2 regions of the Enterobacter sp. HK169 genome follow, and region 1 is predicted to be linked to the other one. Evidence: predicted binding sites of a transcription regulator. Region 1 holds the regulator's gene; the other holds the start of a gene.

Region 1 (7,318 bases):
CCCGACAACGTTCACTATCAGTTGACCGAGCATGGCGGCCACGTCGGGTTTATCGGGGGCACGCTGCGCCGCCCGAAAATGTGGCTTGAGGCGCGAATTCCTGACTGGCTGACCCCTTATCTGGACGGTGCAAAATGATTATTCCCTGGCAGGATCTGGCTCCCGAAACGCTCGATAATCTGATTGAAAGCTTTGTATTACGCGAAGGCACCGATTATGGTGAACAGGAACGCTCGCTTGAGCAAAAGGTCAACGATGTTAAGCGCCAGCTGAAAAGCGGCGACGTGGTGCTGGTGTGGTCAGAACTGCATGAGACGGTCAATATCATGCCCCGCAACGCGTTTCACGGCTGATCTTCCACCCTTTTCAGTCAGGGAGTTGCTATGTCTGCCAGACATCCGGTTATTGCCGTTACGGGGTCGAGTGGTGCGGGAACCACCACCACCAGCCTCGCATTTCGCAAGATTTTCGCCCAGCTGAATCTCCGTGCGGCGGAGGTCGAAGGCGACAGCTTTCACCGCTACACGCGTCCGGAGATGGACATGGCCATTCGTAAGGCGCGCGATTCGGGTAAACACATCAGCTACTTCGGCCCGGAGGCCAATGACTTTGGCCTGCTGGAACAAACCTTTATAGAGTACGGTAAGAGCGGCAAAGGGCAGTCCCGCAAGTATCTGCACACCTATGATGAAGCCGTACCCTGGAATCAGGTGCCGGGAACCTTTACCCCGTGGCAGCCGCTGCCGGAACCCACCGACGTCCTGTTTTACGAAGGATTGCACGGCGGCGTGGTCACCCCTCAACACGATGTGGCGCGCCACGTGGATCTGCTGGTCGGCGTGGTCCCTATCGTTAACCTGGAGTGGATCCAGAAGCTGACGCGTGACATGAGCGAGCGTGGCCATTCTCGCGAAGCGGTGATGGACTCCGTGGTGCGCTCCATGGAGGATTACATTAACTTCCTGACGCCGCAGTTCTCCCGCACCCATATCAACTTCCAGCGCGTGCCGACGGTGGACACCTCCAACCCGTTCGCGGCCAAAAGCATCCCGTCGCTGGATGAGAGCTTTGTGGTGATCCATTTCCGCAATCTCGAAGGCATTGATTACCCCTGGCTGCTGGCAATGCTGCAGGGCTCGTTTATTTCGCACATGAATACGTTAGTCGTGCCGGGCGGAAAAATGGGGCTGGCGATGGAGCTCATCATGACGCCGCTGGTGGAGCGACTGATGGAAGGGAAGCAGATCGCGTGAGCATGTTCCCTCTCCCTGTGGGAGAGGGTTAGGGTGAGGGCATCAACACGCACGATGCCCCATCAATCACGCCTCGATCACTTCATACGAATGCGTGATTTTTACCGCTTTCTCCAGCATTAACGCCACAGAGCAGTACTTCTCCGCAGACAGGTCCACCGCACGCGAGACCGCCGCGTCTTTCAGCTCTTTACCGGTGACCACAAAGTGCAGGTTAATATGGGTGAACAGGCGTGGCGCCTCTTCGCGACGCTCTGACGTGAGTTTAACCTCACAATCCGTCACGTCATGACGTCCTTTTTGCAGAATCGACACCACGTCAATTGCGCTGCATCCGCCTGCCGCCATCAGCACCATTTCCATTGGGCTGGGTGCTTTATCGCCGGAGTTACCGTCCATCAAAATCTGGTGTCCTGACGCGGACTCGCCCAGGAACGTTAAACCTTCAACCCATTTCACGCGCGCTTGCATATTCATTAACTCCAACGTTGCATTTTTGGTGACAGATTACGTGTGCGTTACATTTATCGCAATGGAAGGCGACCTGCATCATGCTGAAGCGAGACACCAGGAGACACGCGGCGAAAGCTATGCTAAAACACTCAGGATGCTACAGTAATACATTGACGTTACACGTGTATGCAGAGGACATCAAACTTTACTGGCTGCGAAACGTTACGGTAGCCGACTTCCCAGGGTATGGGTAAGAATTCGATTGCAACCCCAGAGTCCGGATGCATCTGATGACTCTGGTGACAGCTTATAACAGAGGATAACAGCGCATGGTGCTTGGCAAACCGCAAACAGACCCGACTCTCGAATGGTTCTTGTCTCATTGCCACATTCATAAGTACCCATCGAAGAGCACGCTGATTCACCAGGGTGAAAAAGCGGAAACGTTGTATTACATCGTTAAAGGCTCGGTGGCAGTGCTGATCAAAGATGAAGAAGGGAAAGAGATGATCCTTTCTTATCTGAACCAGGGCGATTTCATCGGTGAACTGGGCCTGTTTGAAGAGGGCCAGGAACGTAGCGCCTGGGTTCGAGCAAAGACAGCATGTGAAGTGGCTGAAATTTCTTACAAGAAGTTCCGTCAGCTGATTCAGGTTAACCCTGACATCCTGATGCGTCTTTCTTCCCAGATGGCGCGCCGTCTGCAGGTCACGTCAGAGAAAGTGGGTAACCTCGCCTTCCTGGACGTTACCGGCCGTATCGCACAAACCCTGTTGAACCTGGCGAAACAGCCAGACGCCATGACCCACCCGGACGGCATGCAAATTAAAATTACCCGTCAGGAAATTGGTCAGATCGTCGGCTGCTCCCGTGAAACAGTGGGCCGTATCCTGAAAATGCTGGAAGATCAAAACCTGATCTCCGCCCACGGTAAAACCATCGTGGTCTACGGAACGCGTTAATTCCGCTTAAACGGCGTGCCATCGCAAGGTGTCACGCCGTTTTTGTCTCTACTCCCCATGTGGCGCAGGCTGATCTATCACCCGGAAGTTAACTACGCACTGCGGCAAACGCTGGTGTTGTGTCTTCCTGTGGCCATAGGCCTGATCCTCGGACATCTTCAGCAAGGCCTGCTGTTTTCCCTCGTGCCCGCCTGCTGCAACATCGCCGGTCTGGACACGCCGCATAAGCGTTTTTTCAAACGCCTGATCGTTGGTGGCTGCCTGTTTGCGGGCTGTAGCCTCGCCGTACAACTCCTGCTTGCCCGGGATATCCCGCTGCCGCTGATCCTGACCGTACTGGCGATGACCCTTGGCGTCACGGCGGAAATCAGTTCGCTGCATGCTCGCCTGCTTCCCGCCTCGCTGATTGCGGCCATTTTCACGCTGAGCCTCGCCGGGAACATGCCGGTGTGGGAGCCGCTGCTGATCTACGCCCTGGGGACATTATGGTACGGGCTGTTTAACTGGTTTTGGTTCTGGCTGTGGCGGGAGCAGCCGCTGCGTGAATCCCTGAGCCTGCTCTATGTGCAGCTTGCGGATTACTGCGAGGCCAAATACACCCTGCTCACCCAGCACACCGATCCGGAAAAATCCTTACCGCCGCTGCTGACGCGCCAGCAGAAGGTGGTGGATCTCATAAGCCAGTGCTATCAGCAGCTGCATATGCTCGCCGCCAACAAGAACCACGAGTACAAGCGGCTGCTGCGCACCTTCCAGGTCGGGCTGGATCTACAGGAGCATATCTCCGTAAGCCTTCACCACCCGCAGGAGGTGCAAAAGCTGGTCGAGCGCAGCCACGCCGAAGCGGTGATCCGCTGGAACGCGCAGACCGTATCGGCACGTCTGCGGATCCTGGCCGATGATATTCTCTACCACCGCTACCCGACGCGCTTTAACATGGAAAAACAGCTGGGCGCGCTGGAGAAAATCGCCCGCCAGCATCCCGATAACCCGGTCGGCCAGTTTGCCGCCTGGCACTTCAGCCGCATCGCCCGCGTGTTGCGCACCCAGCGCCCGCTTTATCCCCGCGACCTGATGGCGGATAAGCAAAAACGGCTTCCGCTATTGGCCGCGCTCAAAAGCTATCTTTCTCTTAAATCGTCAGCCCTGCGCAACGCCGCAAGGATTAGCGTGATGCTCAGTACCGCCAGCCTGATGGGCATGGCGCTGCACCTGCCGAAACCCTACTGGATCTTAATGACCGTGCTGTTTGTCACCCAGAACGGCTACGGCGCCACGCGGGTGCGTATTCTGCATCGGGCTGGCGGAACGCTGGCCGGGCTGATCATTGCGGGCGTGACGCTGCACTTCCACGTGCCGGAAGGCTATACCCTGGCAGGGATGCTGGCGATTACGCTGGTGAGCTACCTGATTATCCGCAAAAACTACGGCTGGGCGATGGTGGGCTTTACGGTGACGGCGGTATATACGCTGCAGTTGCTCACGCTCAATGGCGAACAGTTTATTGTCGCGAGGCTGATTGATACCCTGATCGGCTGCCTGATTGCCTTTGGCGGCATGGTCTGGCTGTGGCCGCAGTGGCAGAGCGGGCTGCTGAGGCAGAACGCCCACGACGCGCTGGAAGCGGATCAGGAGGCCATCAGGCTAATCCTCAGCGACAATCCTCAACCGACGCCGCTGGCCTATCAGCGGATGAAGGTCAACCAGGCGCACAACGCCCTGTTTAACTCGCTCAACCAGGCGATGCAGGAGCCGGGCTTTAACTCGCACTATCTGGCAGACATGAAGCTCTGGGTGACGCACAGCCAGTTTATCGTCGAGCATATTAACGCCATGACCACGCTGGCGCGCGAGCACACGATGCTGACGCCGGATCTGGCGCAGCGCTATTTGCAGTCGTGTGAAATTGCGTTGCAGAGGTGCCAGCAGCGTCTGGAGTATGACGCGCCGGGCGAGTCGGGCGACTCAAATATTCTGGAAGCGCCGGAGACGTTGACCCACGGGCCAATGAGCACCCTGGAGCAGCATTTACAGCGCGTTCTGGGGCATCTGAACACCATGCACACCATTTCGTCGGTGGCATGGCGTCAGCGTCCGCATCACGGCATTTGGTTAACGCGCCGGCTAAAGCGAACCGAGTATTAGCCTTTTACGATCTTCTCGACCGCCGCGGCAAAGCGGGTTAACCCGTCTTCGATGTCTTTGTCTTCTACCACCAGCGACGGCGCAAAGCGCATCACGTCAGGCCCGGCATTAAGCACCATCACCCCTTCGTGCGCGGCGGCGTGCAGGAAGTCGCGCGCGCGGCCTTTGTACTGAGGCTTCAGTTCGGCGCCAATCAACAGCCCCATCCCGCGGATTTCGCTGAACACATCGTACTGCTCATCAATCTTTTGCAGGTGTTTTACGAAAAGCTCGCGCTTCGCGCTAACGGCGTTCAACACCTCCGGCGTGTTGATAATGTCGAATGCGGCACCCGCCACGGCGCTCGCCAGCGGGTTACCGCCGTAGGTGGAACCATGAGAACCGACGTGGAACGCGGAGGCGATCTCCTGCGTCGTCAGTACCGCACTCACCGGGAAACCGCCGCCGAGCGCTTTGGCGCTGGTCAGAATATCCGGCGTCACGCCGTAGTGCATATAAGCGAACAGATCGCCGGTACGCCCCATCCCGCACTGCACTTCATCAAAGACCAGCAGCGCCTGATGCTCGTCGCACAGCGCGCGCAGCCCTTTCAGGAATTCCGGGGTTGCCGCCGTCACGCCGCCTTCCCCCTGGATCGGCTCGACAACAACGGCGCAGGTATGGTCGTCCATGACCGCTTTCACCGCGTGCAGATCGTTAAACGGCACGTGGACAATGTCGGCCGGTTTCGGGCCAAACCCGTCGGAATACTTCGGTTGGCCGCCAACGGAGACGGTAAAGAAGGAGCGTCCGTGGAAGGCATTGTGGAAGGCGATGATTTTGGTTTTGTACGGGCTGTGGCGCGTTGTCGCGTAGTAGCGTGCCAGCTTAAACGCAGTTTCGTTGGCTTCAGTGCCGGAGTTCATAAACAGCACGCGCTCGGCAAAGGTCGCATCGATGATCTTGCGGCCCAGGCCCAGCGCCGGTTCGTTGGTGAACACATTGCTGGTATGCCACAGGGTTTCGCCCTGGGTTTTCAGCGCCTCAACCAGCGCGGGATGGCAATGACCCAGCGCCGTGACCGCAATCCCGCCCGCGAAATCCACATACTCTTTACCCTGCTGATCCCAGACGCGGCTGCCTTTCCCCTTCACCGGGATAAACTCAGCCGGTGCATAAATCGGCAGGATCACTTCATCAAATGTCGCGCGGGTAATTGCTGGTTGTTCAGTTGCCATGTCATGACCATCCATTTTTATGTCACAGTGATTGTGAAAATATAATCACAAAATATGCATAAAAAATCACAGCAAGGCAACAGATATTCAGCGATTGAGGAAATTTGCCAGCAGCGCGTGCCCCTGCTCGCTGAGGATGCTTTCCGGGTGGAACTGCACGCCTTCGAGGTCCCATTCGCGGTGGCGAATCCCCATGATCTCCTGCGTATCGCTCCAGGCGGTCACCTCAAAGCAGTCGGGCAGGGTCGACGGGTCAATCACCAGGGAATGGTAGCGCGTCACGGTTAACGGGTTATTGAGCCCCGTGAATACCCCGGTGCCGGCGTGGGTGACCGGAGAGGTTTTACCGTGCATCACTTTCGCGGCGCGCACGATGGTGGCACCAAACGCCTGAGCAATCGCCTGATGGCCCAGACAAACGCCCAGGATCGGCAGCTTGCCGGCATAGTGCTGGATAACATCCAAAGAAATACCCGATTCTGACGGCGTACACGGCCCCGGAGAAATCACGATTTTCTGCGGAGCCAGCGTCCCGATATCGGCCAGTCCGATCTCGTCGTTGCGGCGGACAACCACCTCTGCACCCAGTTCACAAAAATACTGGTAAAGGTTCCAGGTGAAGGAATCGTAGTTATCAATCAGCAGAATCATGGCGGCTCCCGAAAAAAATGCCGCCCTATTCTACTCAGATTCCCGCGCTTCGCTCACTACTTTGGCAAAGATAGCGTTGAGCGCGGTTAAATCTCCCGTTGCGCCGCTTCGGTTAGCCGTCACCCACTGGTCGGGATCGATATCGCGCCAGTCCAGCGAGTAGCCCGCGTGGAGCGCCAGCTGCTCGAAGAAAACGCGCTGGGCAATACCGTTGCCGCGCATAAACGGATGCAGCATGTTGATTTCGCAGTAATAGTGGCTAACCCGGTCAACAAACGCCGCTTTCTCAAGACCCACGAGATACTTTTCGCTTTCCAGCGCCGCCATCAGCTCGTTGCCCATCTTCTCGATGTATTCGAAATGGCAGAAAGGAATATCCCCTTTAAAAATATCGTCGGTACGGAGCTCGCCCGCCCGCTTCATCTCGCTGCGGTACAAATGACGATGAATGAGGCACAGATGGGGCAACCCGGGCGCGGAAGGCCCAAGCTCCAGCGTCTCAATATGGGGCTCTGAGGGACCATTACCTTTTTCAAGGAGACAACTGGCCTGTAAATTGACGTTACGCTGCTGTTCCCAGAGACGGGATTTTTGCTTGTCGGTGAGCTTTTTCACTTAACGCCTCCCTGAATAGTCC
Region 2 (7,318 bases), 1.1 Mb from region 1:
TTACGTTGTTCTTTTAGTACTGCTGGCTATCATCATTTTCCAGGACCCTACGTTCTTAAGCCTGCTGAACCTGAGTAACATTCTGACCCAGTCCTCCGTGCGTATTATTATTGCGCTGGGCGTGGCGGGCCTGATCGTAACCCAGGGGACGGACCTTTCTGCCGGTCGCCAGGTGGGTCTGGCGGCGGTTATCGCGGCAACCCTGCTGCAGTCGATGGAAAACGCCAACAAGGTCTTCCCGGAAATGGCCACCATGCCGATTTTCGTGGTGATCCTGATTGTCTGCGCCATCGGTGCGGTGATTGGTCTGATCAACGGTATCATTATCGCCTACCTGAACGTGACGCCGTTTATCACCACGCTGGGTACGATGATCATCGTTTACGGTATCAACTCCCTGTACTACGACTTTGTCGGTGCTTCCCCCATCTCGGGTTTTGACAGCGGCTTCTCGACCTTTACGCAAGGGTTCATCGCGCTGGGCAGCTTCCGCCTGTCGTATATCACCTTCTATGCGCTGATTGCGGTGGCCTTCGTCTGGATCCTGTGGAACAAAACGCGCTTTGGTAAAAACATCTTCGCTATCGGCGGTAACCCGGAAGCGGCGAAAGTCTCCGGCGTGAACGTTGCCCTGAACCTTCTCATCATTTATGCCCTGTCCGGCGTGTTCTACGCCTTCGGCGGGATGCTGGAAGCGGGCCGTATCGGCTCTGCAACCAACAACCTCGGCTTCATGTACGAGCTGGATGCAATCGCAGCCTGCGTGGTGGGCGGCGTCTCCTTCAGCGGCGGCGTGGGTACGGTACTGGGCGTGGTGACCGGTGTGATCATCTTCACCGTCATCAACTACGGCTTGACCTATATCGGCGTGAACCCGTACTGGCAGTACATCATCAAAGGCGCCATCATTATCTTCGCGGTCGCGCTGGATTCACTCAAGTACGCGCGTAAGAAGTAATTCCTCCTCGCGTTATCCGGCCCGCTCATCGAGCGGGCTTTTTTTATGCCCTACGCCAGATGCGACTCCTCCCGGGTCACAATGCGCTCAAACCAGTCGAGTTCAGAGAGCTTGCAGGCGACCCACTGCTCGGAAAAGGCGTCGCCCAGGCTGTCGGTGAGGTATTGACAGCGGGCAAAGGTCTCAATCGCCTCCTGCTGAAACAGCGGCAGCTCGGGACGATCGTGCTGCGGTTCGGGCAAATCCTCGTCGTCGGTGTTTTCCAGCCCGTACAGCATGCCGGTCAGGATCGTGGCGGCGACCAGATAGGGATTGGCATCGGCCCCGGCCAGCCGGTACTCGATACGACGGTTGTGGTCATCCGAGCAGGGAATACGCAGGGCGGCGGAACGGGTGTTATAGCCCCAGGAGTTAAATACGGGCTCCGTCAGGTTTTTACGCAGGCGACGAAACGCGTTGACGCCCGGCGCAAGAATGGCGACGGAGGCGGGCATCAGCGCCAGCTGCCCCGCGATGCACAAACGCATCATGCTGTTAAGCGCGTTCACCGGGGAAGCAAAGACGTTTTCGCCGTGACGATTGTTCAGGCTGAAATGGAAGTGCAGGCCGCTGCCGGACAGCTGGCTGAAAGGTTTAGCCATAAAGTTGGCCTGCAGGCCGTGCTTTTCGGCAACGTATCGGGTCAGGCGACGAAGCGCCAGCACGTTATCGCAGACCTCAACGACGCGATGGCTGTGCTTCAGGTTTAATTCGTACTGACCGGACTCGGCTTCCGCCACGATCCCGCACATCGGGATGCGCTGAAGGTGCGCCAGCTGTTCCAGCTCGTCAAACAGTGCCGCATGGGCCGTCGTAGTATCCATGTGAAAACAGCCCTGATTTTGCGGATCCCGATCGTCATGCCCCGTCAGATAGAACTCGATTTCCGGGGCAATCACCGGGAAGAGGCCGTGCTGGTGGAAGCGGGCCAGCACGTTCTGCAGTATCACGCGCGGCTCAAGCGGGCAGGGGGTGTCGTCGCTGTCTTTCATCGTCAGCAGGATCTGCGCGTTGTGCTGCGGATCTTGCGGGCAGGGGCGCAGGGAGCCGGCGACAGGAACGCAGAGTCGGTCCGGCTCATCATGCAGCGGGGCGGCGATTTTTCCTTTCTGATCCATCGAGTAGACCGAAAGGGGAAAATAACAGCCTTTTTCCAGGCTCAGCATGCTCTCCACCGACAGACGCTTGCCGCGCATCGTGCCGTTGATATCGTTCAGGTAAACGTCAATGTGTTTCGTCTGGGGGTAGCGTTCCAGATAATCTGCCACTTCCACTGAAATGTTGTGCTGCAGGGCGTCAATTTTTTCATCAAGCCAGAGACCGGAATTGAGTGCGCCAGGAAGTGATAAACCGGGAAAGTTAAAATACGGGCGGAGACTTTTGAGGAAAAACGCATTCATTATTGAGTTCATAGTCATTCTTCAACGAAGCCGTAGCGGCAGTGAACTCAGCTTAAAAGAGCCGACGTAAAGGGGGGATAAAAAGCGTCAGGCCCGGCGTAAAGAAAGTATAAAGGCGGTCCTGTTATTTTTCCTTTTTCTGCATATCCAGCAGCTGCTCGGGCGTGACGGCCGGGTAACCCTGCGCGTCTTCCGGCACTTCGTGCATCGCCGGAATCGGAACCAGCGGGCCTAAAAAGCGCGGTTCGCGTTTGAAGATATACAGATCGGCCAGGGCGCCAAAACGGGCGCCGAACTCGCGCACGCGCACGCTCAGCATATCTTTTGGCGACGGCACCGCGTAACACTGCGCCTGAATGCCCATATGCAGCGCGATAAACAGCGCGCGCTCGCAGTGGAAGCGCTGGGTAATGATGATGAAGTCGTTGGTATCGAAGACTTTACGCGTGCGCACGATGGAGTCCAGGGTGCGGAATCCGGCGTAGTCGAGCACGATATCGGCAGGATCCACGCCCGCGGCAATCAGGTCCTTCCGCATCGTCACCGGTTCATTGTAGCTTTGCAGCGCGTTATCGCCGCTCAGCAGCAGGTAGTTCACCTTGCCGCTGTTGTAGGCGTTCAGCGCGCCCTGAATGCGGTAACGGTAATACTGGTTGATCACGCCGGTGCGGTAATACTTGGCGGTGCCGAGCACCACGCCAACCTGACGATAGGGCAGGTCCTGCAGGTCATCAAAGATGTAGGGGGCGGTTTTCCAGCTCATCCAGCGATCGAGACCCAGCACGATCAACAGCAGTATGCCGACCAGGACAGACAGGCTGTAAAAAACGCGCTTTAACATGGAGATGGCTCGTTCGTGGATGAAATTTAACTCAGGCTACTTTACCCGCCTGGTTAGCGCAAGAAACAGCGACTCAACTGAGGGGTTTTTCAGCAAACTGGCGGGCATTTCTGCCCGCCGGAAGGATTACGCAAGCAGTACGCGGTCAATCGTCGTGCAGCCCAGCGCTTTAAGCGTCGCGGCGGTCGCATCCCACTGAATCAGCGGCGCATCGGCAATTTCTGCCAGAATAGCGCGCTGAATGTCCGGATAGTCATAGCCGTTCAGGCTCAGCAGGTTAAGCGCGCCCTGCAGCGGAGGCAGAGTTGGGTTAAACGCGGCGTTTTCCGCGTAGCTGCCGCTAAAGATCCGGCCATCGCGGCACTGCAGCGCCACGCCGCTCGGAGACTTGCTGTACGGCGTGTGGCTTTTGTTGGCCGCGCGAATGGCCGCCTGGCTCAGGTCATCGCCGGACAGGGCGTAACCGTGGTCCTGCTCGTCCATCAGCAGCGTTTTGATCTCCAGATCTTTCGGGCCAAACGCGTCAGGCAGATAATCCCCCAGCGTGTGCGGCGCGCGGCCCGGCAGGTTGATGCGCAGCTGCAGCCCGCTGTTCAGCTCGTTCATAAACTGACGGCAGTGGCCGCAGGGGGTGTAGTTAACGGTAATGGCGCTCAGGGCTTTTTCACCGCGCAGCCAGGCGTGGCTGATGGCGCTCTGCTCGGCGTGAACCGTTTGCTGCATGGTCGCGCCCAGGAACTCCATATTGCCGCCGAAGTACCAGGTTCCGCTGACGCCGCGCGCAATGGCCCCGACGTTAAAGTGGGAGAGATCGGCCCGCGCGCAGGCGGCAGCCAGAGGAAGCAGTGCGAAAGCCAGCGCGTCTTCGTCCAGTCCCGTTGCTTGTTTCAGCATCGTGACCTGCTCCGTGGTCAGCAGGGCGGGGAAGTGTGCATCTGCCAGAACGGGAGCCAGGGCTGACTGCAAATTCTCTGCAAGCTGGGCGAAAGCAGCTTGAAAACGTGGGTGCATGGCGTTTGCCTCATAAAGGTTAATGGATCGGTAGTTTACGGAGCCGTCAGGGCTTTATATGTGATCCACTTCTCATTATGTTTGCAACTTATGAAATCAAAATGAAATTTGCGCGACGCATCGCAAATTTTAGCCCATCACCGCCAGAATCAGCGGGAAAATGAACGGGGCCAGCAGGGAGGTGATAATCCCGCAGATCACCAGCGCCAGGGAGCTAAACGCCCCTTCCTGATAATCCAGCTCCGCGCAGCGGGCGGTGCCCAGGGCGTGGGAAGCTGTTCCCATCGACAGCCCCCGTGCCGCTTTAGTGTGAATACGCATCCCGTTCAGCAGGGTGTGACCAAACACCGCACCCAGAATACCGACGAAAATGACGCACATCGCGCTGATGGCCGGGATCCCGCCGAGGCTGCCGCCGACCGCCATCGCGATAGGCGTGGTCACCGATTTAGGCAGGATAGAGGCGGCAATTTGCGGGGAGGCCCCCATCAACAGCGCCACCGACGTGCCGGTGATCATCGCCACCAGGCTGCCCACAAAACAGATGGTAATGATGGATTTCCAGCGGGCGCGGATCTGATGGAGCTGCTCGTATAAAGGAAAGGCGAGCGCCACAACGGCAGGCTGCAGCAGGTCGTTTAAAATTTTGCTGCCGGCAAAGTAGCGTTCGTAGGGAATGCCGGTGAGCAGCAGGAACGGAATAATCACCACCATCGCCACCAGCAGCGGGTTCAGCAACGGCATTTTGAAGCGTGCGGCAAGCTTGCGCGCGGCGAAGAACACCGCCAGCGTTAACGGCAGCGACCACCAGATATTGGCCATCATTTTTTTGTTTTCTCCCCGACCACGTTACGTTCGCCATGCACCAGATGTGAACTCCAGCTCACCACAAGGAAAACCACCAGCGTACTGACCGCGCAGGAGACCACAATCGGGCCGAACTGGGCCTTGAGCAAATCAAAATACTGCATGACCCCGACGCCGATGGGCACGAAAAGCAGCGCCATATAGCGAATAAGGACGAAGCAGCCGGGGTTGACCCATTTTGCGGGCAGGATTTGCAGCGCCAGCAAAACAAAGAGGATCAGCATACCGATAATGCTGCCGGGAATGACGATCGGCAGCAGCGACGCGATGAAAATCCCGGCGTACAGGCAGGCGTAAATCAGGACGAATGCGCGCAGATATTGCCAGATAATGTTCAATGATTTGCTCATGGTGATAGTCCTTGCTGAAACGCATTCATCATACAATTAAACCTAAAAATGTGCCACGGATCACATCATGAAATTTGAGCATACCAGACATTCCAGAATGGAACGTCTGGTATCACCGCACAGGGGCAGGCTACAGTTTAGAGGAAAGGGCGTGCGGTGGCGAAGTGACGAGCCAGAGAAATGCCTCTGAGTCAGGCCTCGCGTTGGGCGGCGAGTTTATCCAGAAAAGAAAACAGCACCTGATTCATTTCGCGATAATCATGCGAGCGAAGTTTTTCCGCCGTTTCGACAAAACGAAATTCAGCCGCGCGGCGGAGATCGTTCTGCGAATGTTCAATCAGCAGCTCAACCACCTCTGGCGTCAGTTCCATATGACACTGAAAACCGTAAATTCGTTCGCCATATTGCACGATCTGACGGGGGCAGCCCTCGCTGTAAGCCAGCACCTTAGCCTGCGGCGTCAACCCTGGCATGTCGTTATGCCAGTGACCGACGTTCAGCTCGTGGCCAAAATCCTCAAACAGCGGGTTCGCCTTGCCTGCCTCTGTGAGCCTGACGGGAAATGTGCCGATCTCTTTTTCCGGGCTATGGCAAAACGCGGCGCCCAGCGCTTCACCGATAAGCTGCGAGCCCAGACAAACGCCAATCACCGTTTTACCTGCCTCAATTGCGCGGCTGATGAGTGCCTTTTCCGCCTGCGCATCAAACCATGGGCACTCCTCAAGCGCGGTGGCAGGTGACTGCGGGCCTCCCATGATGATAAGCAAGTCTGTGCTCTGCAGATCCTCGGGTAACGGATCGCCCTGATAAACTCTGGAGTAGCTCATACTACAGCCGCGGTTTTTCCCCCAGACTTCATATGCGCCTGGCGCTTCGAAATGTTCATGAATGATAAAATGAATGTGCATTGCGTCTCTCTCCGGTTACGTGTACAAGCAGCATCATAAGAGGAAGGGAGGAATGTAAAATGCCAACCGTTATCGATAAAACGCCAATTCACGACGATGCCATCGGATGGTCCAGAGGGGCAATTAGCTATACGCGCGGCGAAGTGGATCCCCCTCACCGGCATCCACAGGGGCAGCTTTTGTTTGCCATCAAAGGGGTGATGCTGGTCGAAACCGGCAATAAGCGTTGGGTCATACCGCCACAGCGCGCGCTGTGGATCCCTCCCTTTCAGGAACACACCTACAGCGTGTTATCCGCAACGGAGCTCCGCGCGGTCTGGTTTAGCCCCACGCTGATATCGCAATGCCGATCTTTTAAACGGAAAGAAGAGGTTCACGTGATTATGGCGACGGCGCTGTTCAAAGAGCTGATTGCCGGGCTGTTCAGTGCGCAATACCGGCCAGCCAGCCAGCGAAGCATGGCCGTTTTGCTGCTCGAAATCCTCAGCGAGGCGCAGCAGATTTCGGCCGAATTACCGATGCCCGTGGATGAGCGGTTACATCGCGTTGCCTGTGACATCATTGCCAGCAATCTCTGGGATGTTTCGATGGAAAGGCTGGCGGAACAGGCCGCGATGTCTGAACGCACATTCTCACGCGCCTTTATCAAAGATACCGGCTTTAGCTTCCGGGCCTGGCGACAGCGCGCAAGGATTTGTGCCTCGCTGGATCTGCTCGCCAACGGATACCCGGTTAAGCAGGTGGCCTGGATGCTGGGGTTTTCTGGCCCGGCGGCATTTGCGGCGGCGTTTCGCGCCATTGTGGGGGCAACGCCGGCTGACTTTCTCCCTGAACAGAAGCGCTTCCCAGCGATATAGAGAGCGGCTACTATAGCGCGTCTTTTTTCACAGGTACTGCTATGCGTGTTTTACTGGCCCCAATGGAAGGCGTGCTCGACTCCCTCG

What was found. The regulator CRP, encoded in region 1, controls carbon source genes, mostly activating them, when cyclic AMP is high. The targets are predictions, from matches to a motif close to ATGTGANNNNNNTCACAT.
Region 2: a site for CRP is predicted at 4,308-4,325, ahead of cdd (cytidine deaminase). Genes of this name have one in related genera too.

The regions. Positions count from the first base shown of each region.
Region 1 covers NZ_CP017087.1:2,545,329-2,552,646, forward strand. Annotated here, with positions in the region: gene EnteroDNA1_RS12160 (hydrolase) at 1-138, shown strand, start outside; gene EnteroDNA1_RS12165 (YheU family protein) at 135-353, shown strand; gene EnteroDNA1_RS12170 (phosphoribulokinase) at 384-1,253, shown strand; gene EnteroDNA1_RS12175 (OsmC family protein) at 1,320-1,724, opposite strand; gene crp (cAMP-activated global transcriptional regulator CRP) at 2,036-2,668, shown strand; gene EnteroDNA1_RS12185 (YccS/YhfK family putative transporter) at 2,726-4,813, shown strand; gene argD (bifunctional acetylornithine/succinyldiaminopimelate transaminase) at 4,810-6,030, opposite strand; gene pabA (aminodeoxychorismate synthase component 2) at 6,118-6,681, opposite strand; gene EnteroDNA1_RS12200 (putative adenosine monophosphate-protein transferase Fic) at 6,712-7,296, opposite strand.
Region 2 covers NZ_CP017087.1:1,447,831-1,455,148, reverse strand. Annotated here, with positions in the region: gene mglC (galactose/methyl galactoside ABC transporter permease MglC) at 1-958, shown strand, start outside; gene EnteroDNA1_RS06940 (glutamine synthetase family protein) at 1,009-2,397, opposite strand; gene sanA (outer membrane permeability protein SanA) at 2,522-3,238, opposite strand; gene cdd (cytidine deaminase) at 3,365-4,249, opposite strand; gene EnteroDNA1_RS06925 (CidB/LrgB family autolysis modulator) at 4,379-5,074, opposite strand; gene EnteroDNA1_RS06920 (CidA/LrgA family protein) at 5,071-5,466, opposite strand; gene EnteroDNA1_RS06915 (type 1 glutamine amidotransferase) at 5,658-6,374, opposite strand; gene EnteroDNA1_RS06910 (AraC family transcriptional regulator) at 6,434-7,231, shown strand; gene dusC (tRNA dihydrouridine(16) synthase DusC) at 7,273-7,318, shown strand, end outside.